DNA from 2 places in the Caldimonas brevitalea genome. Region 1 is predicted to be linked to the other one. Evidence: riboswitches for the same ligand, from Rfam matches in the RefSeq annotation. Region 1 holds a riboswitch; the other holds the start of a gene.

Region 1 (14,799 bases):
TGCTCCAGATAGCGCTCGATCTGCGCGTCCACCCGGGCCTCCTCAGGCTTGCGGCGGCAACAAGCGGGCCACCCCGGCGCTGGCGATCTCTCCCACCCGCATCAAAAACTCGGTGCCCATGTCGGCGGTGTAGCGCGTCGGATCGGGCGAACCGAGCACCAGCAGGCCGAACGCCGGGGTCGACAGGCCGTGGCGCAGCGGGATCAGCGCCAGCGACATCACGGTGGCCGAGTCGTCGAGCCACGACACCGGCTCGAAGCCGGAGTTGACGCCGCAATACGGCATCGTCAGGCTGGTGACGAAGGTCTTGGTGTCCTCCTTCACGCCCTGCGCGAACGGCCGCTCGGCGTATTCGGGCCGCACGTGCCACACGCGCACCGCCGCCTGCGGAATCAGGAACTGGTTCTTCAACTCCTCGACCATCAAGGCCGGGACATCGGCCGGGTCGGCCGCCAGCATCAAGGCCCGGGTCCAGCGGTGCAGCTTGTCGGCAATCGCCACGTTCTCCTGGCCGTGGCGGATCATCTCGACCAGCTTGAACTCCAGGCCCTTGATCTTTTCGCGCAGCATTTCCATCTGCCGCTCCTGCAGCGACACGGCACGCTGGCCGTGCGGGCTGGTGAGTTGCACGCTGGCCAGCAACTCGGCGTGGCGCTCGAAAAAGCCGGGGGTGTGCGCCAGATAGTTGGCGATGTCGTCTTCGGTGATGCCTTGGATGCTCATGGTGTAGGGGGGTATGGGTCAGGGGCTCGGCCTGCACGGCCGTGCGTGCGCTAGATCTCGATTTCGCCTTCGAAGACGGTGACGGCGGGCCCGGTCATCCAGACCGGGTGACCCGCACCTTGCCACTCGATGCCGAGCCGGCCGCCGCGGGTTTCGACCTCGACCCACGGGTCGAGCCAGCCGAGCCGGATGCCCAGCACCACCGCAGCGCAGGCGCCAGTGCCGCAGGCGAGCGTCTCGCCGGCACCGCGCTCATAGACGCGCAAGCGGACCTGCGAGCGCGAAACGACCTGCAGGAAGCCGACATTCACGCGGCGCGGAAAGCGCGTATGCGACTCGAGCTTCGGCCCCAGTTCGTGCACCGGCGCACGGTCGACATCGTCGACCCGCAGCACCGCATGCGGGTTGCCCATCGACGCCACGGCCAGTGGCACGGTCTGGCCCGCCACCTCGACCGGCCACTGTGCGTGGTCGCCCTGCGGCTGCGCCGCCAGGCCGGCAGCGTCGAACGGGATGCGCGCCGGCTCGAACACTGGCGCCCCCATGTTCACGGTGACCCGGCCGTCGGGCTGCAAGCGGGGCTCGATGACACCGCTGTGGGTGCTGACGCGGATCGCGCTTTTCTCGCTCAGCCCCTGGTCGCGCACGAATTTCGCGAAGCAGCGTGCGCCGTTGCCGCATTGCTCGACTTCACCGCCGTCGGCGTTGACGATGCGGTAGCTGAAATCGACGTCGGGCGCCGGCGCCGGTCCGACGATCAAGATCTGGTCGGCGCCGACGCCGAAACGGCGGTCGGCGAGGCGCCGGTATTGCTCGGGCGTCAGGGTCAGGGGCTGGCGGGTGGCATCGAGCACGACGAAGTCGTTGCCGGCCCCCTGCATCTTGGTAAAGCGCAGCTTCATGGGGCGGATTATCCGCCGCCCTGGCGGGCGACGTGCGTCAGTACAAGGGCGCTTCGCCGTCCGGCCGGGTCTTGAAGCGCTTGTGCACCCACAGGTATTGCGCCGGGTTGGCCCTGATTTCGGACTCGATCCAGCGGTTCATCGCCAGTGCATCCGCATGGGGGTCGTCGGTCGGAAAGTCGGTCCAGGGCGGCAGAAAGCGCACGCGGTAACCGCGCCCGCCCGGCAGGATCTCGGTCACTACCGGCTGCACCACCATGTCGAGCGCGCGCGCCATGCGCGAGGGTGCCAGCAGCGTGGCGGCCGGCACGCCGAAGAAAGGGATGAAGGCCGCGTCCTGCCGGCCGAAGTCCATGTCGGGCAGGTTGAAGAAGGGCTGACCCTGCCGGATGCAGCGGATCAGCGGCTTGGACGACTCCTGGCGCGAAAAGATGTCGGCCTGCCCGAAGCGCCTGCGGCCCTTGCGGATCGCCGCGTCGAACACCTTGTTGCTCTGCGCCTGATAGATCGACGTGGCGGTCTTGCCCACATGGAGTTGCACCGCGGTGCCGGCGACATCCAGCCCCATGAAATGCGGCACCAGCCACATCACCGGCCGCTCCGCCCGGTCGGCCAGCCCGACATCACCTTCGATGTGAATCAAGCGGCGCAACCGCGCTTCGCTCGCGTACCAGAGCAGCGAACGCTCGAGCAGACTGCGCGTCAGCCACTGGAAATGCTCCCGCGCCAACGCCTCGCGCTCGGCGGGCGACAACGCCGGCAAACACAGCTCGATGTTGCGCAAGGCGATACGCCGGCGCGAGCCGGCCAGCCGGTACAGCAGCCGGCCCAGGCCGCGGCCGAACGCGGCCAGCCATGCCAGCGGCAGCCAGTGCAGCAACCACAACAGCCCGATCAACAGACGCGCGGTCATGTTCACGTCGCCCCGCCCGAGAGGGCTGTGTCGTGGCGCGGTTCCTTGTAGCGGTGATAGCCCCAGAGGTACTGCTCGGGGCACTGGAGGATGAGTCTTTCCATCGCGCGGTTGATGAGAGCGGCGGCCGATTGTGCTTGATCGGCGCCGCCTTCCGGCAACGCCGGCTCCAGGGCGTCCACACGCACCACGTAGCCGCGCCCGCGCGGCAGCCGCTCGCCCCAGACCAGCAGCACCGCGGCGCCGGTCTGCTGGGCGAGCCGCGACGCCAGCGTCATCGTGTAGGCCGGGCGACCCAGGAACGGCGCCCACACGCCCAGCCCCTCGGGCGGCACCTGGTCGGGCAGCAGCCCGACCGCCTGGCCCTGCCGCAACGCCCGGATCATCTGGCGCACGCCGGCCAGGCTGGCCGGCGCGGCCGCCAACCCCGGCCGCCGGCGCGCGGTCTCGACGATCGGACGGATCGCCGCCTTGCGCGCCGGGCGGTACAGCACGGTGATCGGCTTGCCCGGCTCCGTGAACAACTCGGCATACGACTGCGCGGTCACTTCGAAGCAGCCCAAGTGCGGCGTCAGAAATATCACCCCGCGCCCTTGCCGCTTGGCTTCCTCGATCAGCTCGCTGTTGAGCCAGCGCACTTTGTCACCCAGCGGGCGGTCTGCCGGCCGGAACCACAACCAGGGCAGTTCCATCACCATCTTGCCAGCCGCGCCCACGGCGGGACGCACCGCCGACCATGGCAAACCCGACTGAGCAACGTTCTCGCGGAAGCGCCGGCGATAGGTGGGCGAGGCCCACCAGGTGGCCCAGCCGAGAAAGAAACCAATTGCGTGCAAAAGCCCCAAGGGCCAGTGAGAAAGGAAACGAAACAAGGTCTGCATGTTTCTATAATCATTCGGTCGCCGGTTTAAGGAACAACTTGCGGGGCGACGCAGGAGCGAAGCATAGCGAGCGCCTGCCGGACCAAGGTCCAGAAATACCGCTAAAGCGTTCGCCGCTCCTCCAGGTAGCTTGAGCCGGCAACGCGCCCAGGGTTCAATCATCAGATGGAGTCATACAGTGGCGAACGATTTTCTCTTTACTTCCGAATCCGTGTCCGAGGGACACCCCGACAAGGTCGCCGATCAGATCTCTGACGCGATCCTCGACGCCATCTTCGAGCAGGACCCCCGCTCGCGCGTCGCCGCCGAAACGCTGTGCAATACCGGCCTGGTGGTGCTGGCCGGCGAAATCACGACCAACGCGCACGTCGACTACATCCAGGTCGCACGCGACACGATCAAGCGCATCGGCTACGACAACACCGAGTACGGCATCGACTACAAGGGCTGTGCGGTGCTGGTCGCCTACGACAAGCAGAGCAACGACATCGCGCAAGGCGTGGATCACGCGTCCGACGACCATCTGAACATGGGCGCCGGCGACCAGGGCCTGATGTTCGGCTACGCCTGTGACGAAACGCCCGAGCTGATGCCGGCACCGATCTACTACGCCCACCGCCTCGTCGAGCGCCAGGCCCAGCTGCGCAAGGACGGCCGCCTGCCCTGGCTGCGCCCCGACGCCAAGAGCCAGGTGACGATGCGCTATGTCAACGGCCGCCCGCACAGCATCGACACCGTGGTGCTGTCGACCCAGCACGCGCCCGAGATGAGCGACGGCACCAAGATGACGCCGCAGTTCATCGAAGCGGTGGTCGAAGAGATCATCAAGCCGGTGCTGCCCAAGGAGTGGATCAAGGAAACCCGCTACCTGGTCAACCCGACCGGCCGCTTCGTGATCGGCGGGCCGCAAGGCGATTGCGGCCTGACCGGCCGCAAGATCATCGTCGACACCTACGGCGGCGCCTGCCCGCACGGTGGCGGCGCGTTCTCGGGCAAGGATCCGTCCAAGGTCGATCGTTCGGCCGCCTACGCGGCGCGTTACGTCGCCAAGAACATCGTCGCAGCCGGCCTGGCGCGCCAGTGTCAGATCCAGGTGGCCTACGCCATCGGCGTCGCCCAGCCGATGAACATCACGGTCTACACCGAAGGCACCGGCAAGCTGCCCGACGACAAGATCGCCGCCCTGGTGCGCGAGCACTTCGACCTGCGCCCGAAGGGCATCATCCAGATGCTCGACCTGCTGCGCCCGATCTACTCCAAGACGGCGGCCTACGGCCACTTCGGCCGCGAAGAACCCGAGTTCAGCTGGGAAGCCACAGACAAGGCGGAAGCGCTGCGTGCAGCGGCGGGCCTGTAAGGCCCGCGGCCGCGCAGCGGCCCTGACGCCTTGCGGCAAGGCTCACATGGCGCCAGCCATGTGAAGGCCAGCCGGCCGGCGCCACAACGGAAAAACCGCCTGGGTGCGAACCCCGGCGGTTTTTTCTTGGCCGCAGCCCCCCTAAACGCAGGCTCAAGTCCCCCCGTCCATCGCCGATAAGACCGAAGCCAGCCCGAGCGCCATGCGCGACGGGCGCACCGGCTCGTGGGGAGCCGGACAGAGGAGCCAGCAGTGGAAAAACGGAACGGACGGTCGAGACGCCGGCATGCGCGGGGGGCAGCAGCAGCAGCAGCCCTGTGCCATGCCGCCTCGCGCGTCCGTGTCACCCGGCAGGGGGTCGCGGCATGACCGGCGCCTTACGCCGCGCCGGCCTCTTGTGGCTGGCGGTGCTGGCGGCCACCGCCGCGGTGTCCGCACTGGCCGTCCTGCAGCAGACGTCCTATTCAGCCTTTGTCGAGCGGCATCGCCAGGCCTTGAGCGACGTGGCGGCCTTGCGACAGGCCGACACGCGCTGGACGGTGCAGATTCTCAAGGTCCAGACCGGGACCGCGGCCAACTACGACGCCTTGGCGGACGCGGGGCACGCGGTCACCCGGGCGCGCGATGTCGTCGGCGAGGCCGCCGTCTCGCTGGGCGTCGCCCGCGAGGCGCCGTCACTCGCGGCGTTGCGCGAAGCGCTGTCGAACAAGGCCGAAGCCGCCGAGAGCATCAAGTCCGAACACGCCATCCTGCTGAACTCGCTGCGCTTCATCCCGACGCAACTCGAACAGCTGACCGAGGAACTGCGGCGGCAACGCGATGTGCCGACGGCACGCCGCGACGCCTTTGCCGCACTCGACGCAGCGCGTGCCCTGACACTGGAATTGCTCCGCTTCCTCTCGCACGCCGACAGCTCGTCGCACGACGGGCTCGACACCTCCCTCGCCCACCTGCAAGCGGTGCTGCAATCGGCCGACTCGCTGCCCGACATGTCGGCGTCCAGCGAATTGCTGCAACTCCATGCGCGTTCGGTGTTGCTGCATGAACAGCAAACCCACCGGGCTGCCGCCGCTGCCCTCCAGGCACCGACCGCGGCCACGGTCGAGGCGGTCGAAGCGCAGATCAACGACGTCTTTCGCGACCGGCTGAAGGAACTGCACCGCTACCGAGTCGCGCTGTTCGCACTCGCCACCCTGCTCTGCTCGGCCGCCGTGTACGCCGGGCTCGGCTGGTGGCGCAGCTACCGCGCCCTCGCCGAGGCGCATCGGAACCTCGCACAACAGCTGGTCGAAACACGCCGGCTGATGCGCGAGGCGGCCGAGTTGAGCAATGCCGCCACGCACGACGCGCTGACCGGCATCGCCAACCGGCGCCTGGTCGAAGACCGCCTCGAACAGGCCATCGCGCGTGCCGTTCGCACCCATTCGGGCCTCGCCCTCGTGTTCGCCGATCTCGACGGCTTCAAGGCCGTCAACGACGAACACGGGCACGCGGTGGGCGACAGCTTGCTGATCGAGGTGGCGCGCCGCTTCAAGCACAACGTGCGGGATTGCGACACGGTGGGTCGCCTGGGCGGCGACGAGTTCGTGCTCATCCTCGAGGAAGCCGAGGCCGGCGGCGCGGCCCGGGTGGCGCAGGCGGTGCTGCAAGACATCGAAGCCATCCGGCGTGTCGAAGGCTGTCGAGTGGCCGTGTCGGCCAGCATCGGCATCGTCGGCTGGCATGCCGACTGCGGTCGCGTGATCGATGCGCGCGCGCTGCTGCATCAGGCCGACCTGGCGATGTACGAAGCCAAACGCGCCGGCAAGGGCCGCTGCTGCACGACCATCCTGGCGGCCTGACGACGAGCGAGCGCTGCCGCAGCTCAGTCGCGCGCCGCTAGCAGCGCCTCGGCCACCTCCGCGAACCCTGCCCCCCGCTCGCCGCGCGTCACATACCGCGGCCGGTGGGTCAGCTGCGGCAGGAAGCGGGCGATGTTGGCGACCCCCACGCTGTTGTCGAACCGCTCGAACATCACCTGGTCGTTGGTCGAGTCGCCCACATAGGCCCAACGGTCGAGGTCGGCGCCCAGGTCGATGCCCAGCAACTCGCGCGCGATCCAGACCGCGCCGCGCCATTTGTCGTGCTCCCCGAACCAACCGTTGATGTGGATGGAGCTGACGGTCGCCACCATGCCGGCCTCGCGCATCAGCGCCACCACCTGCTCGATGCGCTCGGGTGGCAGGTGCGCGAACTCGCTGTGATCGACGGCGATATCGGTGACCCGCCCGGCACTGTCGCGGGCCAGGCAGGCGCCCGGCACGTCCGCCAGCACCCGCCGGGCCACCACCGCCAGCCGCTCGGCGTTGGCGCGCCGCACCGCCTCGTCTTGCACAAACCACTGCCGGCCGTCGGGCAACAACGCCATCGCCCCGTTCTCGGGCACGATGGCGGCGACCGGCCACTGCCGCACGAAGGGCTGCGACCAGCCCATGGGCCGGCCGGTGATGGCCACCACCGTGATGCCGGCGTCGCGCAAGGCGCCGAGCGCCGCCTCGGCCTCGCGCGTCAACACACCTTCGGTGGTCAGCGTGTCGTCGATGTCGGTGAACAGGCCGCGCACCGCGCGGCGGCGTTCGAGCGGCCAGTCGCTCAAGGGACGCAAGAACAACTCAGGCGGCCTTTTGCAACACCAGCCCGGCGTGCTCGCGCAGCGGATGGAAATGGATCTTCGGGAACCGCTCCTGGGTCAGCCGCAGATCGTAGGGAGACGTCATCAGGTAGGCCAGCGTGTCGGCGGCGTCGAGTGCGAGCTTGCTGGCGTTGGCGTCGGTGAACTTCTTCAGCTCGTCGGCAGAGTCGGCGGTGATCCAGCGCGCGCCGACGAAGCGCGACGCCATCAGCCGCACGTCGACGCTGTACTCGGCCTTGAGCCGGTGCTGCACCACTTCGAACTGCAGCTGGCCAACCGCGCCGAGCAACATCGCGCCCCCTTCCTGCGGGCGGAACACCTGGATCGCCCCCTCTTCGCCCAGCTGCATCAATCCGGCCTGCAGCTGCTTGCTCTTCATCGGGTTGGCCAACTCCACCGCCTGGAACAGCTCAGGCGCGAAGAAGGGCAAACCGGTGTACTGCAGCGACTCGCCTTCAGTGATGGTGTCGCCCAGCTGCACGCCACCATGCGTCGTGAAACCGATGATGTCGCCCGCATAGGCCTCGTCGACCGCCTCGCGTCGCTGCGACAGAAAGGTCACGACGCTGGTCGGGCGCAGCTCCTTGCCGGTGCGCTGCACCTTGAGCTTCATGCCTTGCGCGTAGCGACCCGAATAGACCCGCACGAAGGCGATGCGGTCGCGGTGCGACGGGTCCATGTTGGCCTGCACCTTGAAGACCACGCCCGAGAACTGTTCTTCGTCGGGCTCGACGACCCGTGTCGTGGTTTGCCGCGGTGCCGGCGACGGCGCCAGGTCGACCAGCGCGTCCAGCACCTCCTGCACGCCGAAGTTGTTGACAGCCGAGCCGAAGAACACCGGCGTCTGCTTGGCCGCCAGAAAGGCTTGCAGGTCGAAGGCCGGCGCGGCTTCGGTGAGCAGCTCGATGTTCTGTTCGGCCAGCTCGAAGTCGTGCCCGAAGCGCTGTCGCAGCGTGTCGGCTTCCGACAGCGGCACCACCTCGTCGTCGGTCACCCGGTCGGCACCCGCCTTGAACAAGCGCATGTTGCGCTGGCGCAGGTTGACGATGCCGCCAAAAGCCTTGCCCTGCCCCACCGGCCAGGTCATCGGCACGCAGGGCATGCCCAGCTCGGCTTCGATCTCGTCAAGCAGCGAGATCGGGTCGCGGCCCTCGCGGTCCATCTTGTTGACGAAGGTGATGATGGGCGTGTCACGCTGGCGGCACACCTCGATCAGACGTTTGGTCTGCGCCTCGACACCGTTGGCCGCGTCGATCACCATCAGCGCCGAGTCGACCGCCGTCAGCACCCGGTAGGTGTCTTCCGAGAAGTCCTTGTGGCCCGGGGTGTCGAGCAGGTTGACGACATGCTCGCGGTAGAGCATCTGCATCACCGAGCTGGCCACCGAGATGCCGCGCTGCTTTTCGATCTCCATCCAGTCAGAAGTCGCGTGGCGCGAGGCCTTGCGGGCCTTGACCGAACCGGCGATGTGGATCGCGCCTGAGAACAGCAACAGCTTTTCCGTCAGCGTGGTCTTGCCCGCGTCGGGGTGGGAAATGATGGCGAAGGTGCGGCGGCGCCGCGTTTCGGATGCGAAGGACACGAACGAATACTCCAGACGAGCCGGACTTAGATGCGATAGCATCCACTCACTTCAGCTCTTAAGCGGCGAGACGCCGCGGGCGCCGGGCGGCGCGAAGCGGAATCGTACCGGTTTTGGGCGCGCAATAGCCGCCCGGCGGGCCGAAACCCTGGCAACGCCGTTCAACCGTGTCTACAATTGCAGGCTTCCGAGGAGCGTTGCAAGGCCGCCCGGCCCCAGGCTCGGAACTTCGTCTTTGCAACTGCGCTCACCCGTATGTGTTCTGTCGGGTGAGGCGCGACCATCGCGAGCGACCACCGGCGTTGCGCCGCACCTTGCTTCAGCACACAGCGGTTTTTCCATCCTGGAGAAACGAATGAACGCTGTCGTCAAACCCCTGCACACCGAGCACCAAGGCGTCGATTGCGCGATCGCCGACTTTTCTCAGGCCGCCTGGGGCCGCAAAGAAATCAAGATCGCCGAAACCGAGATGCCCGGCCTGATGGCCATCCGCGAAGAATTCGCGGCCCAGCAACCGCTGAAAGGCGCGCGCATCACCGGTTCGCTGCACATGACCATCCAGACCGCGGTGCTGGTCGAAACGCTGCAGGCGCTGGGCGCGCAGGTCCGTTGGGCGTCGTGCAACATCTTCTCGACGCAAGACCACGCCGCCGCCGCCCTGGTGGCCGCCGGCACCCCGGTGTTCGCCTACAAGGGCGAGTCGCTGAAAGACTATTGGGACTACACCCACCGCATCTTCGACTTCGGCGCCAAGGGCACGCCGGGCGAAGGCCCCAACATGATCCTCGACGACGGCGGCGACGCGACGCTGCTGATGCACCTCGGCAAGCGCGCCGAGAAAGACGCGTCGCTGATCGCCAACCCGACCAGCGAAGAAGAGCGTGAGCTGTTCGCGGCCATCAAGGCCAAGCTGGCGCAAGACCCCACCTGGTACAGCCGCAAGAGCGCCGAAATCATCGGCGTGACCGAAGAGACGACCACCGGCGTGCACCGTCTGAACGAGATGTCGGCCAAGGGCACGCTGATGTTCCGTGCCATCAACGTCAACGACAGCGTCACCAAGAGCAAGTTCGACAACCTCTATGGCTGCCGCGAGTCGCTGGTGGACGGCATCAAGCGCGCCACCGACGTGATGGTGGCCGGCAAGATCGCCGTGGTCGCCGGTTATGGCGACGTGGGCAAGGGCTCGGCCCAGGCGCTGCGCGCGCTGTCGGCCCAGGTGTGGGTGACCGAGATCGACCCCATCTGCGCGCTGCAGGCCGCGATGGAAGGCTACCGTGTCGTGACGATGGAATATGCCGCCGACAAGGCCGACATCTTCGTCACCGCGACCGGCAACAAGAGTGTCATCACGCACGACCACATGGTCCGCATGAAGGACCAGGCCATCGTCTGCAACATCGGCCACTTCGACAACGAGATCGAGGTCGCGTCGCTCGAGCAGTACCAGTGGGAAGAGATCAAGCCGCAGGTCGATCACGTGATCTTCCCCGATGGCAAGCGCATCATCCTGCTGGCCAAGGGCCGGCTGGTGAATTTGGGCTGCGGCACGGGTCACCCGAGCTATGTGATGTCGTCGAGCTTCGCCAACCAGACGATTGCGCAGATCGAGCTGTTCACGCGGCCCGACTACTACGCGGCAGGCAAGGTCTACGTGCTGCCCAAGCACCTCGACGAAAAGGTCGCCCGTTTGCAGCTGAAGAAGCTGAACGCGCAGCTGACCCAGCTGACCGAAGACCAGGCGGCGTACATCGGCGTGCAGAAGCAAGGCCCGTACAAACCCGACACCTACCGCTACTAAAAATCACGGGGCTCGGCGGCGCCTCAGGCCGCAGGGCGTCGTTGCGAATGCTCGCCATACCTTCCGGTATGGCTGTGCTTCGCGCCTAGCCCTGCGACCTGCTGCACCGCCGCTCCCCGCGATTTGCACGTACTGGGGTCGTGCAACGGCGGGCACGCAGCCGCTGACTTTCAGTCAGGGCTGCGTGTGTTGCGCTGCTTGCGGGAATCATCACTTCGTTCATCGATCGATGCGCGCTGACCAAATGCTTGTCACCCAAGGGCTTGCGCCCACTCGCTCGGCTGCGCAGCGGCTGATCGAGCGGGCAGCGGTCTCTTGGCGGGGGCCGCGGGGATGGGCCGTCGTCCGCAAGGCGGGTGAAGACCTGCCGGAAGGCAGCGTGCTGCAGGTGACCGACGATGCCGAGCTGCGGTTTGTCTCGCGGGGCGGGCTCAAGCTCGAAGGCGCGTTGGCGCGCACCGGGCTCGACGTGCGGGGGCGTTGCTGCCTCGACGTGGGGCAGAGCACGGGCGGGTTTACCGACGTGCTGCTGCAGCACGGTGCGGCACGGGTGGTCGGCATCGACGTGGGTCACGGCCAGCTGCACGCGCGACTGCGCGACGACGAGCGGGTGGTGTGCTACGAAGGCATCAACGCCAAGGAACTGGGCGGGTCCCGCTTTGCGCTCGACCATGCGGGCCGGCGCTTCGACCTGATCGTGGCCGACTTGTCCTTCATCCCGCTGACCCGCGTGCTGCCGTCGCTGGCGGCGTGGCTGGACCTCGGTGCCAGCGCACTGCTGCTGGTGAAGCCGCAGTTCGAGGTCGGCCCGGAGCATGTCGGCAAGGGCGGCCTGGTCAAGGACACGACGCTCTACCCGGTGGTGGAACAGCGCGTACGCGCCGCCTGCATTGCCAACGGCTGGCAGGTGCGCGACTATTTCGACAGCCCGATCCAAGGCGGCGACGGCAACCGCGAATTTTTTGTCTGGGCGCTGCATGCAGCGCCGAACGACTGAGGACACCTCATGAGCAACCTTTCATCAGGCCTGCCGATCAGCCTCGAGTTCTTCCCGCCCAAGACGCCCGACGGCGTCGACAAGCTGAGCGCGGTGCGGCAGAAGCTGTATGCGCTGCGCCCTGAGTACTGCTCGGTCACCTACGGGGCCGGCGGCTCGACGCAGGACGGCACTTTGCAGACCGTGCGCTCCATCCTCGCCGAAGGCTGCGATGCGGCGCCGCATTTCTCGTGCATCGGCGCCAGCAAGGACAGCATTCGCGAGAAGCTGCAGCAGTTCAAGGACGAGGGCATCCGGCGCATCGTGGCCCTGCGCGGCGACCTGCCGTCCGGCTACGGGGGCTTCGGCGAGTTCCGCTACGCCAGCGACCTGGTCGCCTTCATTCGGGCCGAAACCGGCACCCACTTCCACATCGAAGTGGCGGCCTACCCCGAGGTGCACCCGCAGTCGCGCTCGGCAGAAGCCGACCTGCAGGCCTTCATCGCCAAAGTGCAGGCCGGTGCGGACATCGCCATCACGCAGTACTTCTTCAATGCCGACGCCTACTTCCGGTTTGTCGACGACGTGCGCAAGGCGGGCGTCGACATCCCGGTCGTGGCCGGCATCATGCCGATCACCAACTCGTCGCAGCTGATGCGCTTTTCCGACGCCTGCGGCGCCGAGATCCCGCGCTGGATCCGCACCCGGTTGCAAGGCTACGGCGACGACAAGGCCTCGATCCAGGCCTTCGGCCTCGACGTCGTGACGCAGCTGTGCGAGCGCCTTCGTGCGCAAGGTGTGCCCGGGCTGCACTTCTATACGATGAACCAGGCTGGGGCGACCACCGAGATCTGCCGCCGGCTGGGCCTCGGCGGCTGACACCGCGGAACCGTGTGGCCGGGTGGTGCCCTCGCCACCCGGTGGTGCACACGCGCGCATGACCTTCAAGGTCAACCCGCCGCTGATCGGCGTCGGCGTCGGTTACCGCTTCTGAGCCTCGCTCGGGTTCGGGCGGGCGCCCCCCTCCGCCCGCTCAGGCGGATGTAATCCACAACAGTGACAATGGCGGGCTCACGTCGCCCGCCTGCATGTCGCTTCACTCGTTCATCCGCACCACCGCCCGCCATCCCGAGTTCCGCCGTGGAGCGCACGAGATGCTCCACGTCTCGTTCGGCATCGCCGCCTGGGGCCTGGTGACCGGCGTGGCGATGGTCAAGAGCGGCTTGTCGGTGCCGCTCGCCGTGACGATGTCGCTGCTGGTGTTCGCCGGCAGCGCCCAGCTGACCGCCGTGCCCCTGATCGCCGCCGGTGCGCCGATCTGGGTGGTGTGGGCCACGGCCGCCTGCGTCAACCTGCGCTTCGTGATCTTCAGCGCGATGTGGCGGCCCTATTTCACGCGCTTTCCGCGCTGGAAACGCGGCATGTTCGGTTACTTCAGCGGTGACCTGAACTATGTGATGTTCATGAAACGCTTTCCGACACCGGAGCCGGTCGCGGAACACGAGCCCTATTTCTGGGGCGGCGTCGCGATGAACTGGTTTGCCTGGCAAGCTGCGTCGATGCTCGGCATCGCCCTGGCCCACGCGATTCCGGTGGAATGGGGCCTTGGCTTTGCCGGCGTGCTGGCGCTGCTCGGCATCACCTGCTCGCTGCTGCAGGACAAGGCCACCTGGCTGGCGGCCGGCACCGCCGCGGCGGCCGCGGTCGCGGCCTACGCCTTGCCGCTGCGCCTGAACATCCTGGTCGCGATCGCTGCCGCCATCGCGGTCGGCCTGGCCGTCGAAGCCGCCGAACAGGCCCAGCGCCAGGCACGCCGCCACGAGGAGACGCCGCGGTGAGCGACTGGGAAACGCTGTTGGCCATCCTAGGCCTGACGTTGATCACCGTGGTCACGCGCGGCTTTTTCCTGCTGCCCGAGCGCGAACTGCCCCTGCCGGCCTGGCTCAAGCGAGGCCTGCGGTATGCGCCGCTCGCGGCACTTTCGGCCGTCATCGCGCCGGAGGTGTTGATGACCCAGGGCGCGCTGATCTCCACCTGGCAGGACGCCCGGCTGCCCGCCATCGCTGCGGGGACGGTCTATTACTTCTGGCGCCGGGGCATGCTCGGCACCATCCTCGTCGGCATGGCGGTGTTCCTGCCGCTGCGCGTCGCGCTCGGCTGGTAGGGCGGCGCGGCCGCCGCGAGCCGTAACCAAGCCGCGCAGGGAGCGTCCTGCAGCCGCGGCACAATGCGCAGTTGTCGACCCGCCGCAGGCCGCATGCCACCGGCGCCGGTCCCCCCTTCCGAGACCCTAGAGAACGAGGACCATGAACGTACTGCGTTTTACCGATCTGATCGCCCAAGGCAAGGTGCAGGGCCAGCGGGTGTTCATCCGCGCCGACCTGAACGTCCCGCAAGACGACGCCGGCAACATCACCGAAGACACCCGGGTGCGCGCCTCCGTCCCCTGCATCAAAGCCGCGCTCGACGCCGGCGCGGCGGTGATGGTGACCTCGCACCTGGGCCGCCCGACCGAAGGCGAGTTCAAGCCCGAAGACTCGCTGGCCCCGGTGGCGCGCCGGCTGGGCGAGCTGCTGGGCCGCGAGGTGCCGCTGATGTCCGGCTGGGTCGATGGTGTGCAGGTGCAGCCGGGCCAGGTGGTGCTGCTGGAGAACTGCCGCGTCAACAAGGGCGAGAAGAAGAACGACGAAGCGCTGGCGCGCAAGATGGCGACGCTGTGCGACATCTTCGTGCACGACGCGTTCGGCACCGCGCACCGCGCCGAGGCCTCGACCTACGGCATCGCGCAGTTTGCCAAGATCGCCTGTGCCGGCCCGCTGCTGGCCGCCGAGATCGACGCGATCACCAAGGCGCTGAACAATCCGAAGCGTCCGCTGGTGGCGATCGTGGCCGGCTCCAAGGTGTCGACCAAGCTGACCATCTTGCAATCGCTGTCGAAGAACGTCGACCAGCTGATCGTCGGCGGCGGCATCGCCAACACCTTCATGCTGGCC
Region 2 (14,799 bases), 1.6 Mb from region 1:
CGCTACCAGCGCGAGCTGCGCGGCCTGTTGGTCGAGTTCAAGGTGGCCAACGCGCAGGAAGCCTATGCGGTGCTCGCCGAGATCGCCGGTGTCGACGAGAAAGACGTCGCCGAGGCGTTGCGGGCGGGCTCGCGGCTCGAGCGCATCGGCATGGTCGAGAACCTGATCTCCGAGCACAACATCACCGACCTGGCCGACCTGATGAAGGTCTCCGAGCAGCTGCCGCCGGTGCTGATGCGCGAATACCGCGACGAGTCCGAGCTGATGGCGGTGTTCACGCGGCCCGCGTCGCGCAGCGAGCTGTCGCTGGCCGACTTCCATTACGTCGCCGACGACGTCCGCATGCTCGTGTCCTTGCTCCGCAACGCGGTGGCGCAAAAAGAGCCGGGTGTGAACATCCTGCTGTACGGACCGCCCGGCACCGGCAAGACCGAGCTGGCCAAGGTGGTCGCGCAGGCGGCCGGGCTGGAGCTCTACGAGGTCGAGTACGCCGACCGCGACGGCAATTCGCTGTCGGGCCGCGACCGTTATCGCTCGCTGCAGATCAGCCATGTATTTCTGAAGGGCAGCCCCAATGTGGCGCTGCTGTTCGACGAAGTGGAAGACGTGTTCCCGCCGCTCAGCACCGACACCGCGCAGCTGATGGCGCGGCTGGAGGTGGGCGACGGCTTGCCGAGCGGCTCGGTCAGTGGCAAGGCCTGGGTCAACCAGATCCTCGAGAGCAACCCGGTGCCGGTGGTTTGGGTCACCAACCGCATCGAGCAGATCGACCCGGCCTTCCGGCGCCGGTTCCAGTACCACCTCGAGCTCAAATCACCGCCGCCGGGCGCGCGCGAGGCGCTGGTCGCCAAGGCGCTGGCCGGCGTTCCGGTCGCGCCCGAGTTCGTCGCCAAGCTGTCGGCGCGCAAGGGCCTGACCCCGGCGCAGGTGCGCACGGCAGTGCGCTTTGCCCGCCTGGCCGGCGGGGACGACGGCGTCGAGGCGCTGATCGAGCGGCAGCTCTGCAATGCCGACAAGGCGCTCGGCGCGGCGTCGCCCGAGCGCGGCGCCCGCCACGTCGTCACGCAGTACGACCTCGCGCTGCTCCACACTGAAACCCGCTTCGAGCTGCCCCGCATCGTCGAAGCCTTGCGACGCAAGGGCTTCGGCACCTTGTGTTTTCACGGGCCACCGGGTACCGGCAAGACGGCCCTGGCCGAGCACATCGCGCGTGAACTGCAGCAGCCGCTGATGGTGCGGCAAGCCTCCGACCTGGTCAGCAAATACGTCGGCGAGACCGAACAGAACATGGCCCGCATGTTCGAAGAGGCCGAGGCCGAACACGCCGTGCTGCTCCTCGACGAGGCCGACAGTTTCTTGCGGAGCCGCCGGATGGCGGAGCGCAACTACGAGGTGAGCGAAGTCAACGAGATGCTGCAGGGCATGGAGCGCTTCCGCGGCATCTTCGTTTGCACCACCAACCTCTTCGAAGAACTGGACGAGGCGGCGCTGCGTCGCTTCACCTTCAAGATCCGCTTCAAGCCGCTGCGCCTGGACCAGCGTGAACGTATGTTCGTGGCGGAAGCGTTGGCGGGGGAGGCCGAGCGGTTGACGCCCGAGCAGCGCCGCCGCCTGGCCAAGCTCGACGCGCTGACGCCCGGCGATTTCGCCTCGGTGCGGCGGCAGGTCGACATCCTGGCGGTCGAATTCGACGCCGAAGAGTTCCTGGCACAGCTGGAGGCCGAGCACCGCGTCAAACCCGAGGTGCGGCGTCAGGCCGGCATGGGGTTCGTGCACTAGTGGGCCGCATCGGAGGGCGGTGCCCGCGGCCCTGCCGCCGCTACATCTGCTGCCAGGGCAGCCCGTCGTGGCGCCAGCCGTTGAGCGTGTTGCGGTGGAAATCGGCGTCGAGTTCACCCTCGAAGCCATGCAGCACGCTCAACACCTCGCGGAAACCCGCCGCCTCGAGCGCGACGCCCGCCGGCTCGGTGCGGTTGCCCGAGCGGCACAGCAGCATCACCGGGCGTTCGTGCGTGCCGGCTTCGCGCAGCACCTGCTGAACGAAGCGCTCGGGCTGCGGCACCATCTCGGGGTATTCGTACCAGGGAATGTGGACGATGCCCGGCGGATGGCCGACGTAGAGGTGTTCGAGTTCCATGCGCACGTCGACGAACACGGTGTCAGGGTGCGCCTGCAGGTAGGCCCAGGCCTGTTTGGGAGCGAGATACTTCATAAGGGAAACATGCCGTCGACGCATTCTCGAGCAAGGCGGCGGCGACCACCAGGGAGGATTGCCCGGATCGCGCGGTTGTTTGTGTCAGCCCTGACGGTCGCGCGGTGCGCCGCTCTCCCTACAATCGGCGCATGAGTGCCCATCCCTACACCCGCGCCGCCCGCCTGCCCGAGATCCTGAAGCAACGTATCGTCGTGCTCGACGGTGCGATGGGCACCATGATCCAGCGCTACAAGCTGGGCGAAGCCGATTACCGGGGCGAGCGGTTTGCCGACCACGGCAAAGACCTGAAGGGCAACAACGAACTGCTGCAGTTCACGCGGCCCGACGTGATCCGCGAAATCCATGAAGGCTATTTGCGCGCCGGCGCCGACATCGTCGAGACCAACACCTTCGGCGCCACCCGCATCGCCCAGGAAGACTACGACCTGCCGCACCTGGCGCGCGAGATGAACGTCGAAGCCGCCCGTATCGCTCGGGCTGCCTGCGATGCCTACAGCACGCCAGACAAGCCGCGCTTCGTCGCCGGCGCCTTCGGCCCCACGCCGCGCACGGCGAGCATCAGCCCCGACGTCAACGACCCGGGCGCGCGTAACGTCAGCTTCGACGAATTGAAGGCGGCGTATTACGAGCAGGGCGAAGGCTTGCTCGAAGGCGGCGCCGACCTGTTCCTGGTTGAGACCATCTTCGACACGCTCAACGCCAAGGCGGCGATCTTCGCGATCGACGAGCTGTTCGAGGCCACCGGGGAGCGTTTGCCGGTGATCGTGTCCGGCACCGTGACCGATGCGTCCGGGCGCATCCTGTCCGGGCAGACCGTGGGTGCCTTCTGGCACTCGGTGCGGCATGCGCGGCCGCTCGCGATCGGGCTCAACTGCGCGCTCGGTGCGGCGCTGATGCGCCCCTACATCGAAGAGCTGTCCAAGCTCGCCGACGACACCTACGTCAGCTGCTATCCGAACGCCGGCCTGCCCAATCCGATGAGCGACACCGGCTTCGACGAGACCCCCGAGATCACCGGGGGCCTGATGGAAGACTTCGCCAAGGCCGGTTTCCTCAACATCGTCGGCGGTTGCTGCGGCACGACGCCCGACCATATCGCCGAGATTGCCCGGCGTGTCGCGCGCTACCAGCCGCGCTGCCGGCACGAGGGCCTGTTCACGCAGCTGGTGGCCTGAAGCCACACGGCACGCCCGCCCGCCGCATGGGCGCGGGGGCAAGCGCGGCGCTCGCTTTCAGCGGCCGGCCGGGTGGGACACCACCAGTTCGACGCGCCGATTGCGGGCGCGGTTTTCGGCGTTGTCGTTCGCGACCACCGGCTCACGTTCGCCGCGGCCTTCCGCGATGATCCGTTCGGCCGTCACGCCGCGCGTCACCAGGTAGTCGCGTGCCGAGTTGGCGCGCTCTAGCGAGATGCGGTCATTGACGGCGTTCGAGCCGACGGTGTCGGTGTGGCCGACCACCCGCACTTGCAGTGCCGACGCGGCGGCGAGCGGGGCGGCGACCTGGTCGAGGAAGAGGCGGAATCGGTTGTTGATGCCGGTGCGGCCGCTGTCGAAGGCGGCATCGCCGGTCGCGCGGATCAGCAGCTGGTTGTTCTCGGTGCGCGAAACATCGACACCGCCGGCCTGAGCGGCCTGCTGGGCGGCGGCCATCAGCGAGGCCAACGCGGGGCTCCAGGCGTTGCCGCCGATGACCGAGGGCGGCGGCGGCGGCGGCGGGGCGGCGGGCGCGGTGGTGGCTGGCGAGGGGCTCGGCGCAGGGTCGGTGGCACAGCCGGCGGCCAAAGCCAGAACCGACAGCACCGTCGCTGCGAGGCCGTGGCGACGCGGATCGAAAGTCATTCAGAAAACTCCTTGAACGGCGTGGCCGGCTCGCCTCGAGCGCGGCCCACCCACAAAAAAAGACAGCCAAAGACGGTGAAGTCCTTGGCTGCGAATTGTCACACTGTGCCAGCCGGGGGCGCACCTCGCAGATGAGGGGCCCCTGGTGCGGGGGTGGTGGGCGGGCTACGGGCGCGCCATCAGCGCGCCGGTTGGGCCCCCTGCGCCACCTGCTCACGCTCGGCGACGTAGATCTCGACCCGCCGGTTCTCCGCGCGGCCCGCATCGCTCTCATTGGACGCCACCGGCGCGCGGTCGCCGCGGCCGTCGATGGCGACGCGGGCGTACGGCACGCCGCGGCCGACCAGATAGTCACGCGTGCTGGCGGCGCGGTCCACCGACAGGCGGTCGTTGGTGGCGTCGCTGCCAGTGTTGTCGGTATGGCCGATCACGCGAATCTCGGTGGTGCCATGCTCGCGCATGCTGGCCGCGAACTTGTCGAGCACCGTCGCCAGCTGCGGCTTGATGGCCGAGCGACCGGTGTCGAAGCCGGCGTCGCTCGGGATCTGCACTTTGATCTGGTTGTCGGCGGTGCGCTCGACATCGATGCCGGTGCCCGCAGTGGCCTGGTCCATCTTGGCCTTCTGCTCTTCCATGCGCTTCGACCAGATATAGCCCCCCAGCGCGCCGATGCCGGCGCCGACGGCGGCTCCGGTGGCCGCACTCTTGCCGCGATTGCCGCCAGCGGTCGCAGCGCCGAGCACCGCGCCTGCGGCGGCGCCGATGCCGGCCCCCTTGGCGGTGTTGCCCTGGGTTTCGCTCATGTTGGCGCAGCCACTGGCGAAGATGGCGAGGGCGGCGATCGAAATGATGGATCGTTTCACGATGCACTCCTTTGTTCTGTTGGACAGCGGTATCCGATTGAGCCCGAAACGCGCCGGCCCGACTAGGCCGGACGCGTGAAACATGTAACCGAGCCACTGCAAGCCCTGTGCCGGCCCTGGTGTGAGGACGTACTAGCGGGAGCCTCCGGAAGGCGGCGGCGGCCGCGCGGGACCTGTTCTTGCACCGTTCCGGGCGTGATGCCGTCAGGCGCACTCGAGCGCGAGGGTATGTCGTAAAATCCGCCGCTCCAAGGAGCGTTGCAGCGCCCCGACACGCGGGCGTCAGGCTTGGATGTATGCAACGACGCTCGCCCGTGCCGCGGGTGAGCCGTGGTCGTCCGTAACCTGCTGGGTGCGCCATGTCCGAACACACCACTCCCTCTGCCGCTGCTGCCGTTGCGCCGATGCGACTGTCCGGTCTCGAACCGGTCACCATCGGGGCCGGCCATCTGTTCGTCAACATCGGCGAACGTACCAACGTCACCGGCTCCAAGGCCTTCGCGCGAATGATCCTCAACGGCCAGTTCGAAGAGGCCTTGAGCGTCGCCCGGCAGCAGGTCGAAAACGGCGCCCAGGTCATCGACGTCAACATGGACGAGGCGATGCTGGACAGCCAGGCGGCCATGGTGCGATTTTTGAACCTGATTGCCGGCGAGCCGGAGATCGCGCGCGTGCCGATCATGATCGACTCGTCCAAATGGAGCGTCATCGAGGCCGGCCTGAAGTGCATCCAGGGCAAGGGCATCGTCAACTCGATCTCGATGAAAGAGGGCGAAGCCGAGTTCCGCCGCCAGGCCAAGCTGATCAAACGCTACGGCGCGGCCACGGTCGTGATGGCGTTCGACGAGCAAGGCCAGGCCGACACCTTCCAGCGCAAGATCCAGATCTGCGAGCGGGCCTACCGCATCCTGGTCGACGAGGTCGAGTTCCCGCCCGAAGACATCATCTTCGACCCCAACATCTTCGCGATCGCGACCGGCATCGAAGAGCACGACAACTACGCCGTCGACTTCATCAACGCCACCCGCTGGATCAAGCAGAACCTGCCGGGCGCCAAGGTGAGCGGCGGCGTCAGCAACGTCAGCTTCAGCTTCCGCGGCAACGAGCCGGTGCGCGAGGCGATCCACACGGTGTTCCTGTACCACGCGATCCAAGCCGGCATGGACATGGGCATCGTCAACGCCGGCATGGTCGGCGTCTATGACGACCTCGACGCCGACCTGCGCGAGCGTGTCGAAGACGTCGTGCTGAACCGGCGCCCCGACTCGACCGAGCGCCTCCTCGAGATCGCCGAACAAGTGAAGGGCGCGGCCAAGGACGACAGCGCCAAGCTGGCCTGGCGCAACGCTGACGTCGACGAGCGCTTGAGCCATGCGCTGATCCACGGCATCACCGACTTCATCGTGGCCGACACCGAAGAGGTGTGGCAACGCATCCGCGCCCGCGGCGGCCGGCCGTTGCACGTCATCGAAGGCCCCTTGATGGCCGGCATGAACGTGGTCGGCGACCTGTTCGGCGCCGGCAAGATGTTCTTGCCCCAGGTGGTCAAGTCGGCCCGCGTGATGAAGCAGGCGGTGGCGCACCTGGTGCCTTACATCGAGGAAGAAAAACGCCAGGTGGCCGCGGCCGGCGGCGACGTCAAGGCCAAGGGCAAGATCGTCATCGCGACCGTCAAGGGCGACGTGCACGACATCGGCAAGAACATCGTCACCGTCGTGCTCCAGTGCAACAACTTCGAAGTCGTCAACATGGGCGTGATGGTCCCGTGCCAGGACATCCTCTCGAAGGCCAAGGCCGAGGGTGCCGACATCATCGGCCTGTCGGGCCTGATCACGCCCAGCCTGGAGGAGATGCAGTACGTCGCCAGCGAGATGCAGCGGGACGACTACTTCCGTGAGAAGAAGCTGCCCTTGCTGATCGGCGGCGCCACCACCAGCCGCGTGCACACCGCGGTCAAGATCGCACCCAAGTACGAAGGGCCGGTGGTGTACGTGCCCGACGCGTCGCGCAGCGTCAACGTCTGCAGCGAGTTGCTGAGCGACGAGCGGGCCGCCCGCTACCTCGACGAGCTGAAGGCCGACTACGAAAAGGTGCGGCAGCAGCACGCCAACAAGAAGGCCACGCCGCTCGTCAGCCTGGCCCAGGCCCGCGCCAACAAGACCCCGATCGACTGGTCGGCCTACACGCCGCCCAAGCCCAAGGTCATCGGTCGCCGCGTGTTCAAGAACTACGACCTGGCCGAGATCGCCCAATACATCGACTGGGCGCCTTTCTTCCAGACCTGGGACCTGGCCGGCGCCTTCCCCGCCATCCTGAACGACGACGTCGTCGGCGAGTCGGCGCGCCGCGTCTACAGCGACGGCCAGCGCATGCTCAAGCGCATCATCGAAGGCCGCTGGGTCACCGCCAATGCCGTGATCGGCCTCTACCCCGCACGCCAGGTCAACGACGACGACATCGAGCTGTATGCAGACGAAGCCCGCACCCAGCCCTTGATGACCTGGCACGGCCTGCGCATGCAGAGCGAGCGGCCGGTGGTCGATGGCGTGCGCAGGCCCAACCGCTGCCTGGCCGACTTCGTGTCGCCGCTCGGCAACGACTATGTCGGCCTGTTCGCCGTCACGGCCGGGCTTGGCGTCGAGAAGAAGGAGCGGGCCTTCCTCGACGATCTGGACGACTACTCGGCCATCATGTTCAAGGCGCTCGCCGACCGGCTCGCCGAGGCGCTGGCCGAGTGCATGCACCACCGGGTGCGCACGGATCTCTGGGGTTACGCGGCCGACGAACGACTGGACAGCGCCGCGTTGATCGCCGAGCAATACCAGGGCATCCGCCCCGCGCCGGGCTACCCGGCCTGCCCGGACCACACCGTCAAACGCGAGATGTTCCGCGTGCTGGCGTGCGACGAGATCGGCATGGAGCTGACCGAGAGCCTGGCAATGACCCCCGCCGCCAGCGTCAGCGGCTTTTACCTGTCGCACCCGGAGGCCACCTATTTCAACGTCGGCAAGATCGGGCCCGACCAGGTGGCCGACTGGGCCGCTCGCAGCGGGCAGGCGGCGGCGGAGGTCGAGCGCTCCTTGTCAGCCTTGCTGTAGGCGAACACAGCGAGAGGAGGGCCGCTGCGACGACCGCGCGGCCCGAGTCGCGCATCGCTGCCCCGCGCCGCCTTCATGTTTCGTTTGTTTACTGAAGTGTCAAAAAAAGACGTCTTGCTGACATTTGCAGAAGCCGTGTAAGTCCGGCCCAGCATCGGCGAGCTGACAAGATTTGCCCTCCGTTTCGGCTTTTTGCCGCCGAAACCGCCTTTTCGACCGCCTGTCGCGCCCCTCGCGTGGCATGGAAGCTGCCTCCGGCCGCTGGCGCCTTGTGCGCCCACGACACGAACACCGGAGGACCCCCCCTTGAAACCGCTCACTTCCGCATGGGCCGCGCTACGCCGCCCGCGTCGGCTGCACGCGCTGTCGCTTTGCCTGCTGCTGGCCGCTTGCGGCGGCAGCGACGGCGACCGTGACGACACGCCGGAGCGCGAGCAGCCGGTGGCCGAAATGCCGCCGACGCGCCAGGAGGCCGCCCGCTTCCTGACCCAGGCCAGCTTCGGCCCCACCGAGCGCGAGGTCGAGACGCTGATGCAGATCGGCTACCACGGCTGGCTCGACGAGCAGTTTCGCCGCGGCAACGGCTGGGCACACCGGCAATACTGGGACAGCGTCGACGCCACCCTGAAGAGCCAGGACCCCAACCGCAGCGCCGGCCAGCGCGAAGTGCTCGACACCTTCTGGAAGCGCGCGGTCGAAGGCGACGACCAGCTGCGCCAGCGCGTCGCCTATGCCTTGTCGCAGATCTTCGTGATCTCGATGGTCGACGGCAACGTGGCCGAACGCCCGCGCGGTGTGGCCGGCTACATGGACACCCTGGCCGAACACGCCTTCGGCAACTACCGCGATCTGCTGGAAGCGGTGGCCCGCCATCCGATGATGGGCATCTACCTGTCGCACCTGCGCAACCAGAAGGAAGACCCGACCACCGGCCGCGTGCCCGACCAGAACTTCGCCCGCGAAGTGATGCAGCTGTTCTCGATCGGCCTGAACCGCCTCAACCCCGACGGCACTCCGGTGCTCGGCGCGCAGGGCCGGCCGCAGGAGAGCTACAACAGCGACGACATCGTTGGTCTGTCGCGCGTCTTCACGGGTTTCAGCTGGTACAGCACCCGCAGTGACGACGCCTGTTTCCATGGTTGGTCGCAGTGTCAGGACCCGGACCGGCTGTGGCGCACGATGCGCGCCTACCCCAAGTTCCACTCGGTGCTCGACAAGCGTTTCCTGGGTCGCACCGCGCCGGCGTCCGCCGATCCCGAGGCCAGCCTCGATGCTGCGCTCGACACGCTCTACCAACACCCCAACGTCGGCCCCTTCATCGGCAAGCAGCTGATCCAGCGGCTGGTCACCAGCAACCCGAGCCCGCGCTATGTGGCGCGGGTGACCGCGGCGTTCAACAACAACGGTGCCGGCGTGCGCGGCGACATGCGGGCCGTGGTCAAGGCCGTCCTGCTCGACCCCGAAGCGCGCGCTGCCAACGCGGCGGCCGACCCTGGCTACGGCAAGCTGCGCGAGCCGGTGCTGCGGCTGAGCGCCTTTTTGCGCGCCTTCGGCGCCCGCTCGGCGAGCGGCAGCTATCTGATTGGCAGCACCGACAACCCGGGCTCGCAGCTGGGCCAGACGCCGATGCGCTCACCCTCGGTGTTCAACTTCTACCGCCCCGGCTATGTGCCGCCCAACACGCGGCTCGCCGAAGCCGGGCAGGTGGCGCCTGAAATGCAGATCACCCATGAAACGACCGTCGCCGGCTACGCCAACTTCATGCTCGACGTGGTGCGCAACGGTGTCGGTCAGCACGGCCTCGACTACCGCGCGCCCAAGCGCGATGTGCAGCTCGATTTCAGCCGTGAACTGCTGCTGGTCGAGAGGCCGGCGGAACTGGTCGAGCGGCTGAATCAGCTGCTGGTGTGCGGGCAGATGGGCGGCACGCTGCGCGACGAGATTCGCCAGGCGGTCGAAAGCATCCCGATCCCGGTCCTCAATGCGACCCGCACCAACCAGGAGGCGATCGACAAGGCCAAGGCGAAACGCGTGCAGGCCGCCGTGTTCCTGGCCCTGGTGTCGCCCGAATTCATCGCCCAGAAGTGAAGCCGAGGATCCGTATGCATCACCACGATTCGTCGCGCCGCCAGTTCCTGCGCCGCGCCAGCGCCCTGTCTTTGGCCGGCTCGGCCGCCTCGCCGTTTGCCCTCAACCTCGCCACGCTCGGCGCCGCCGCGGCCCAGACCGCGCCTGGCGACTACAAGGCGCTGGTCTGCATCTTCCTGTTCGGCGGCAACGACACCTACAACACGGTGCTCGCCACCGACGCGGCGTCATGGGAGAACTACAACAAGGTGCGCCAGGGCAGCGGCGACGCCATCGCCCTGCGTGCCCCCGGCACGTCGCCGGTGCCCGGCGCGGCCGTGATGTCGCCCGACCGCCTCGGCGGTGTGCTCGCGCTGACGCCCGCCACCGTGCAGACGGGCCGCAGCTTCGCGCTGCACCCCTTGCTCGGGTCGGCACAGGCGCTGTTCAACACGCACCAGCGCCTGGCCGTCGTGGCCAACGTGGGCCCGCTGCTGCGGCCCACCAGCAAGGCGCAGTACGCCGCCTCCAACCATCCCAAGCCGGCCAAGCTGTTTTCGCACAATGACCAGCAATCGACCTGGCAGGCGCTGGCGCCCGAAGGGGCCACCGCCGGCTGGGGCGGCCGCATGGCCGACCTGCTGCACGCCGGCAACGGCAGCCAGTCGCTGTTCACCAGCATCTCGGCCAACGGCAACAACGTCTGGCTGGCCGGCCGCGAGGTGATGCAATACCAGGTCGGCGGCAACGGCGCGATCCGCCTCGCCGTCGACTCGAACCGTCGCTTGTTCGATTCGGCCGTGGCCGGCGCGGCGCTCGAGCGCATCGTCACCACCTCGCGCTCGGGCCATCTGCTCGAGCAGGCCTACGTCGACACCACACGTCGTTCCATCGAAGCCGAGCGGGCCCTCGGCGCGGCGCTGGGCGCCGGTGTCGTCGCACCCTACGGCACCCCGGGCATGAACGGGCAGAACGACCCGCTGCTGCAGTACGACAACCCCGCCACCGGCGCCAAGGCCGCCAACCCGCTCGCCCAGCAGTTGCAGATCGTCGCCCGCATGATCGGCGCGGCCGGCAATCTGGGCCTGCGCCGCCAGGTATTTTTTGTAGGCCTGGGCGGTTTCGACACGCACGACTTCCAGAACCGCAACCACGGCGACCTGATGGCCCGTTTGTCGCACGGCCTGGCGTACTTCGACAGCGTGCTGGCCGGCATCGGCATGCAGGACAAGGTCACCACCTTCACCGCCTCCGACTTCGGGCGCACCTTCACCAGCAACGGCGACGGCACCGACCACGGGTGGGGCGCGCACCATTTCGTGATGGGCGGCGCGGTGCGCGGCGGTGACGTCTACGGCCGCTTCCCCGTCTACGGGCTGAGCAACGGGCGCAACGATTTCACGAGCGACAACCAGGTCGGCAACAACGGCGCGCTGCTACCGGAGATCTCGGTCGACCAATATGCCGCGACGATGGGGCGCTGGTTCGGCCTGAGCGACGGCCAGTTGCTCGACATCTTCCCCAACCTGACCCAGTTCGACGCCTCGCGTCGCAACCTCGGCTTCATGCTCGCCTGACCAGGCGAGTGCGGGGGCCGCACGCGGGACTCGCACGTCTCGCGCGGCCCGGGCCGCACCACGCCGTGCGGCACCCCGGCGCCATCCACAGCCGTCTTACCCGGCCGATTTCAAACACAGCCGGCGGCTGTCCACATGGGCCGCGATCAAGGCCTTCAGCTCGGGGCATTTCTGGAAGGCGGGAACGCCCAGCAAGCGCAGCCGCAGCAAGCCGGTCAGGAACACCAGGGTCTCGAGCGCCGCCAGCTTGGGTGTCAGGCCCGGGCGCAGCTGTTGCGCGCGACTGGCCGCGAGATACGCCTGCTGTAGCTTCGCCAGGCACTCTTCGTTGCGTTCGATATAGTCGGTCAGGTCCCGCGCCAGCTCGCCGACGAACTCGCATTTGAAGTTCAGGATCTCCATCGTCGACAGCAAGCTGCTGTTCTGCGACAGCGCGGCGACGAACTGCATCAGGAAGTTCGCGACCCGTTGCAAGGGGTCGGCGTGCGGGTCCTGCAGCAAGGTGTAGTCCATCTGGTCGACCAGCGGGATGGTGACCTCCTGGCACATGGCCTTGAACAACTGTTCCTTGTTGGCGAAGTGCCAATAGATGGCACCGCGCGTCAGGCCTGCGGCTTGCGCGATGTGCTCGAGGCTGGTGTTGCCCACGCCTCGGCTGTGAAACGTTTCGCGGGCGGCGGCCAAGATCTGGCGCCGGGTTTGCTCAGCTTCCTCTTTGGTGCGGCGCGCCATGGCGAATGTTAAGGTGTGCTTAATACATACATACACGAATGTATGTATGATAGCCCGGCTGTCGCTGTAGTTCCCAAGCGTTTTCCATATCTCGCCGTTTGTCGCCACCTTCGGGTCGCGGCAGTCGGCTGTTTTTATCGCGGGTTCATTCCATGGCTTATTTCCGCCTCTCCTCACACAGCGGCGCGTCGCCGTCGTCGGCGCCCATGCTCTGCCGTCATCCGTCGCGTCTGCTGGTCGTCTCGGCGGTCGCTGTCGCGGCATTGCTGTCCGCCTGTGGCCAGAAGAACGGTGATGCCCAAGCGCAGGATCACGGCGCCGGCGGGCCGCCGCAGGCCATGCCGGTCGCCGTCCGCCAGGTCGCGCTGCAGACCGTGCCGATCACGCTCGAAGCCGTCGGCCAGGCCGAAGGCTCGAAAGAAGTCGAAGTGCGCGCACGTGTCGGCGGGCTGATCGAGCGCCAGCTGTACCAGGAAGGCGAGCGCATCAAGGCCGGTGCGCCGCTCTACCGCATCGAGCGTGCCCCGTTCGAGATCGCCTTGCAGCAGGCGCGCGCCAACCTCGCGCAGCAGCAGGCCCAGCTCGAACAGGCGCGCCGCGAGGCCCAGCGTCTGAAGCCGCTGGCCGAACAGCAGGCGATCAGCCAGCGCGAGTACGACGACGCCGCTTCCGGGCTGCGGCTGGCCGAAGCCGCATTGGCCGCGGCCCAAGCGCAGGTGCGCGAGGCGGAGCTGAACCTGTCCTACACCTCGGTCACCGCGCCGATCAGCGGCATCAGCGGCCGGTCTCAGAGATCGCAGGGCGCCTTGGTCACGCCCGGCGCCGACAGCCTGCTGACCACCGTGATCCAGACCGACCCGCTGTGGGTGCGGTTCTCGTTCTCGGAGTCGGAGCTGTCACAGCTGCGCGGCGGGCGTAACGCCCAAGTGCGTCTGCTCGATGCCAATGGCAAGCCGCTGGCGACACAAGGGCGGCTCAACTTCGCCGGCTCCAGTGTCGACCCCCGCGTGGGCACCGTGCAATTGCGCGCCGAGTTTCCTAACCCCGATCTCACCATCCTGCCCGGCCAGTTCGTGCGGGCGCAGGTGGTGGCCGGTGAGGTGCAGGCCTTTGTGGTGCCCAAGGCGGCCGTGATGCAGACCGACCAGGGCAGCATGGTCTGGACCGTGCGCGACGGCAAAGCCACGCCGACGCCGGTGCAGGTTGGCACCTGGAACGGCGGCGACTGGGTGGTGCGCAGCGGCTTGAACGCTGGCGACCAGGTGATCGTCGACAACCTGATGAAGCTGCGGCCGGGCGCACCGGTGCAGCCGGCGGCGCCTCAGGGTGCGGTCCCCGCCGCTGCCGGCGCCTCGGCTGCCGCACCCGCGTCCGCCGGGTCCGCTGCACCGGCCGCTTCGGCCCAGTGAGACGGGAGCGAGCATGTCTTCGAAGTTTTTCATCGAACGGCCGATCTTCGCGGCGGTCCTGTCCATCATCATCGTGTTGGCAGGGCTGGTCTCGCTGAAGATCCTGCCGATCGCGCAATACCCCGAGATCGCACCGCCGACGGTGACGATCACCGCCACCTATCCCGGTGCCTCGGCCGAAACTTTGGCCAAAACCGTTGCGGGCCCCATCGAGGAACAACTGTCGGGCGTCGAGAACCTGCTGTATTTCGGCTCCAGTTCTTCGTCCAACGGCCAGACCGTCATCACCGCCACCTTCGAGGTCGGCACCGACGTTGACAAGGCCACGTTCAACGTCAACAACCGCGTGCAGCTGGCCGCGCCGCGCCTGCCCGACGAGGTGCGGCGTAATGGTGTGGTGGTGGCCAAGCGGTCCAACAACTTCCTGCTGGTGGTGGGCCTGAACTCGCCCAAGGGCACCTACGACTCGTTGTTTCTGTCGAACTACGCCACGCAGAACGTCCTCGACGAACTCAAGCGCATCCCCGGCGCCGCCGACGTGCAGATCTTCGGCGCCCGAGACTATTCGATGCGCTTGTGGCTGCAGCCCGACCGGATGGCGCAGCTGGGTGTGACCACGGCCGACATCGCCGCCGCGGTGAACGGACAGAACGCCCAGTACGCCGCCGGCAAGATCGGCGCCGAGCCGGCGCCCAAAGGCCAGGACCTGGTCTACACCGTCACCGCACAAGGCCGGCTGGTGGCGCCCGAGCAGTTCGGCGACATCATCGTGCGTGCCACCGGGCCCAACGGTGTGCTGCGCCTGAAGGACGTCGCCCGCATCGAGCTGGGTGCGCAGAGCTACGACGCCTCCAACAGCGTCAACGGCCAGCCGGCCATCGCGCTGGCGGTGTTCCTGCAGTCGGGCGCCAACGCGCTCGACGTCGGCGACGCGGTCAAGGCGCGCATGGCCGAGCTCAAGCGCGACACCTTCCCCGAAGACGTCGACTACCTGATC

The links. A riboswitch is a leader RNA that binds a small molecule or an ion and turns the genes downstream of it on or off. The one in region 1 is predicted to bind S-adenosylhomocysteine.
Region 2: it holds a riboswitch for S-adenosylhomocysteine, as region 1 does, so the genes downstream of both, metH (methionine synthase) here and ahcY (adenosylhomocysteinase) in region 1, are expected to answer to the same signal.

What each region holds. Positions count from the first base shown of each region.
Region 1 is NZ_CP011371.1:1,052,706-1,067,504, reverse strand. It holds gene AAW51_RS04725 (DUF484 family protein) at 43-723, opposite strand; gene dapF (diaminopimelate epimerase) at 774-1,625, opposite strand; gene AAW51_RS04715 (LpxL/LpxP family acyltransferase) at 1,663-2,538, opposite strand; gene AAW51_RS04710 (lysophospholipid acyltransferase family protein) at 2,541-3,419, opposite strand; gene metK (methionine adenosyltransferase) at 3,598-4,776, shown strand; gene AAW51_RS27855 (diguanylate cyclase domain-containing protein) at 5,142-6,617, shown strand; gene AAW51_RS04695 (HAD family hydrolase) at 6,641-7,420, opposite strand; gene AAW51_RS04690 (peptide chain release factor 3) at 7,428-9,029, opposite strand; S-adenosyl-L-homocysteine riboswitch at 9,213-9,285, shown strand; gene ahcY (adenosylhomocysteinase) at 9,385-10,830, shown strand; gene AAW51_RS04680 (TlyA family RNA methyltransferase) at 11,075-11,827, shown strand; gene metF (methylenetetrahydrofolate reductase [NAD(P)H]) at 11,837-12,685, shown strand; gene AAW51_RS04670 (AzlC family ABC transporter permease) at 12,895-13,644, shown strand; gene AAW51_RS04665 (AzlD domain-containing protein) at 13,641-13,970, shown strand; gene AAW51_RS04660 (phosphoglycerate kinase) at 14,113-14,799, shown strand, end outside.
Region 2 is NZ_CP011371.1:5,930,073-5,944,871, reverse strand. It holds gene AAW51_RS25330 (ATP-binding protein) at 1-1,779, shown strand, start outside; gene AAW51_RS25325 (rhodanese-like domain-containing protein) at 1,820-2,212, opposite strand; gene AAW51_RS25320 (homocysteine S-methyltransferase family protein) at 2,344-3,390, shown strand; gene AAW51_RS25315 (OmpA family protein) at 3,448-4,056, opposite strand; gene AAW51_RS25310 (YiaD family glycine zipper/OmpA-like lipoprotein) at 4,236-4,919, opposite strand; S-adenosyl-L-homocysteine riboswitch at 5,164-5,236, shown strand; gene metH (methionine synthase) at 5,279-8,017, shown strand; gene AAW51_RS25300 (DUF1800 domain-containing protein) at 8,324-10,105, shown strand; gene AAW51_RS25295 (DUF1501 domain-containing protein) at 10,120-11,661, shown strand; gene AAW51_RS25290 (TetR family transcriptional regulator) at 11,758-12,393, opposite strand; gene AAW51_RS25285 (efflux RND transporter periplasmic adaptor subunit) at 12,600-13,802, shown strand; gene AAW51_RS25280 (efflux RND transporter permease subunit) at 13,816-14,799, shown strand, end outside.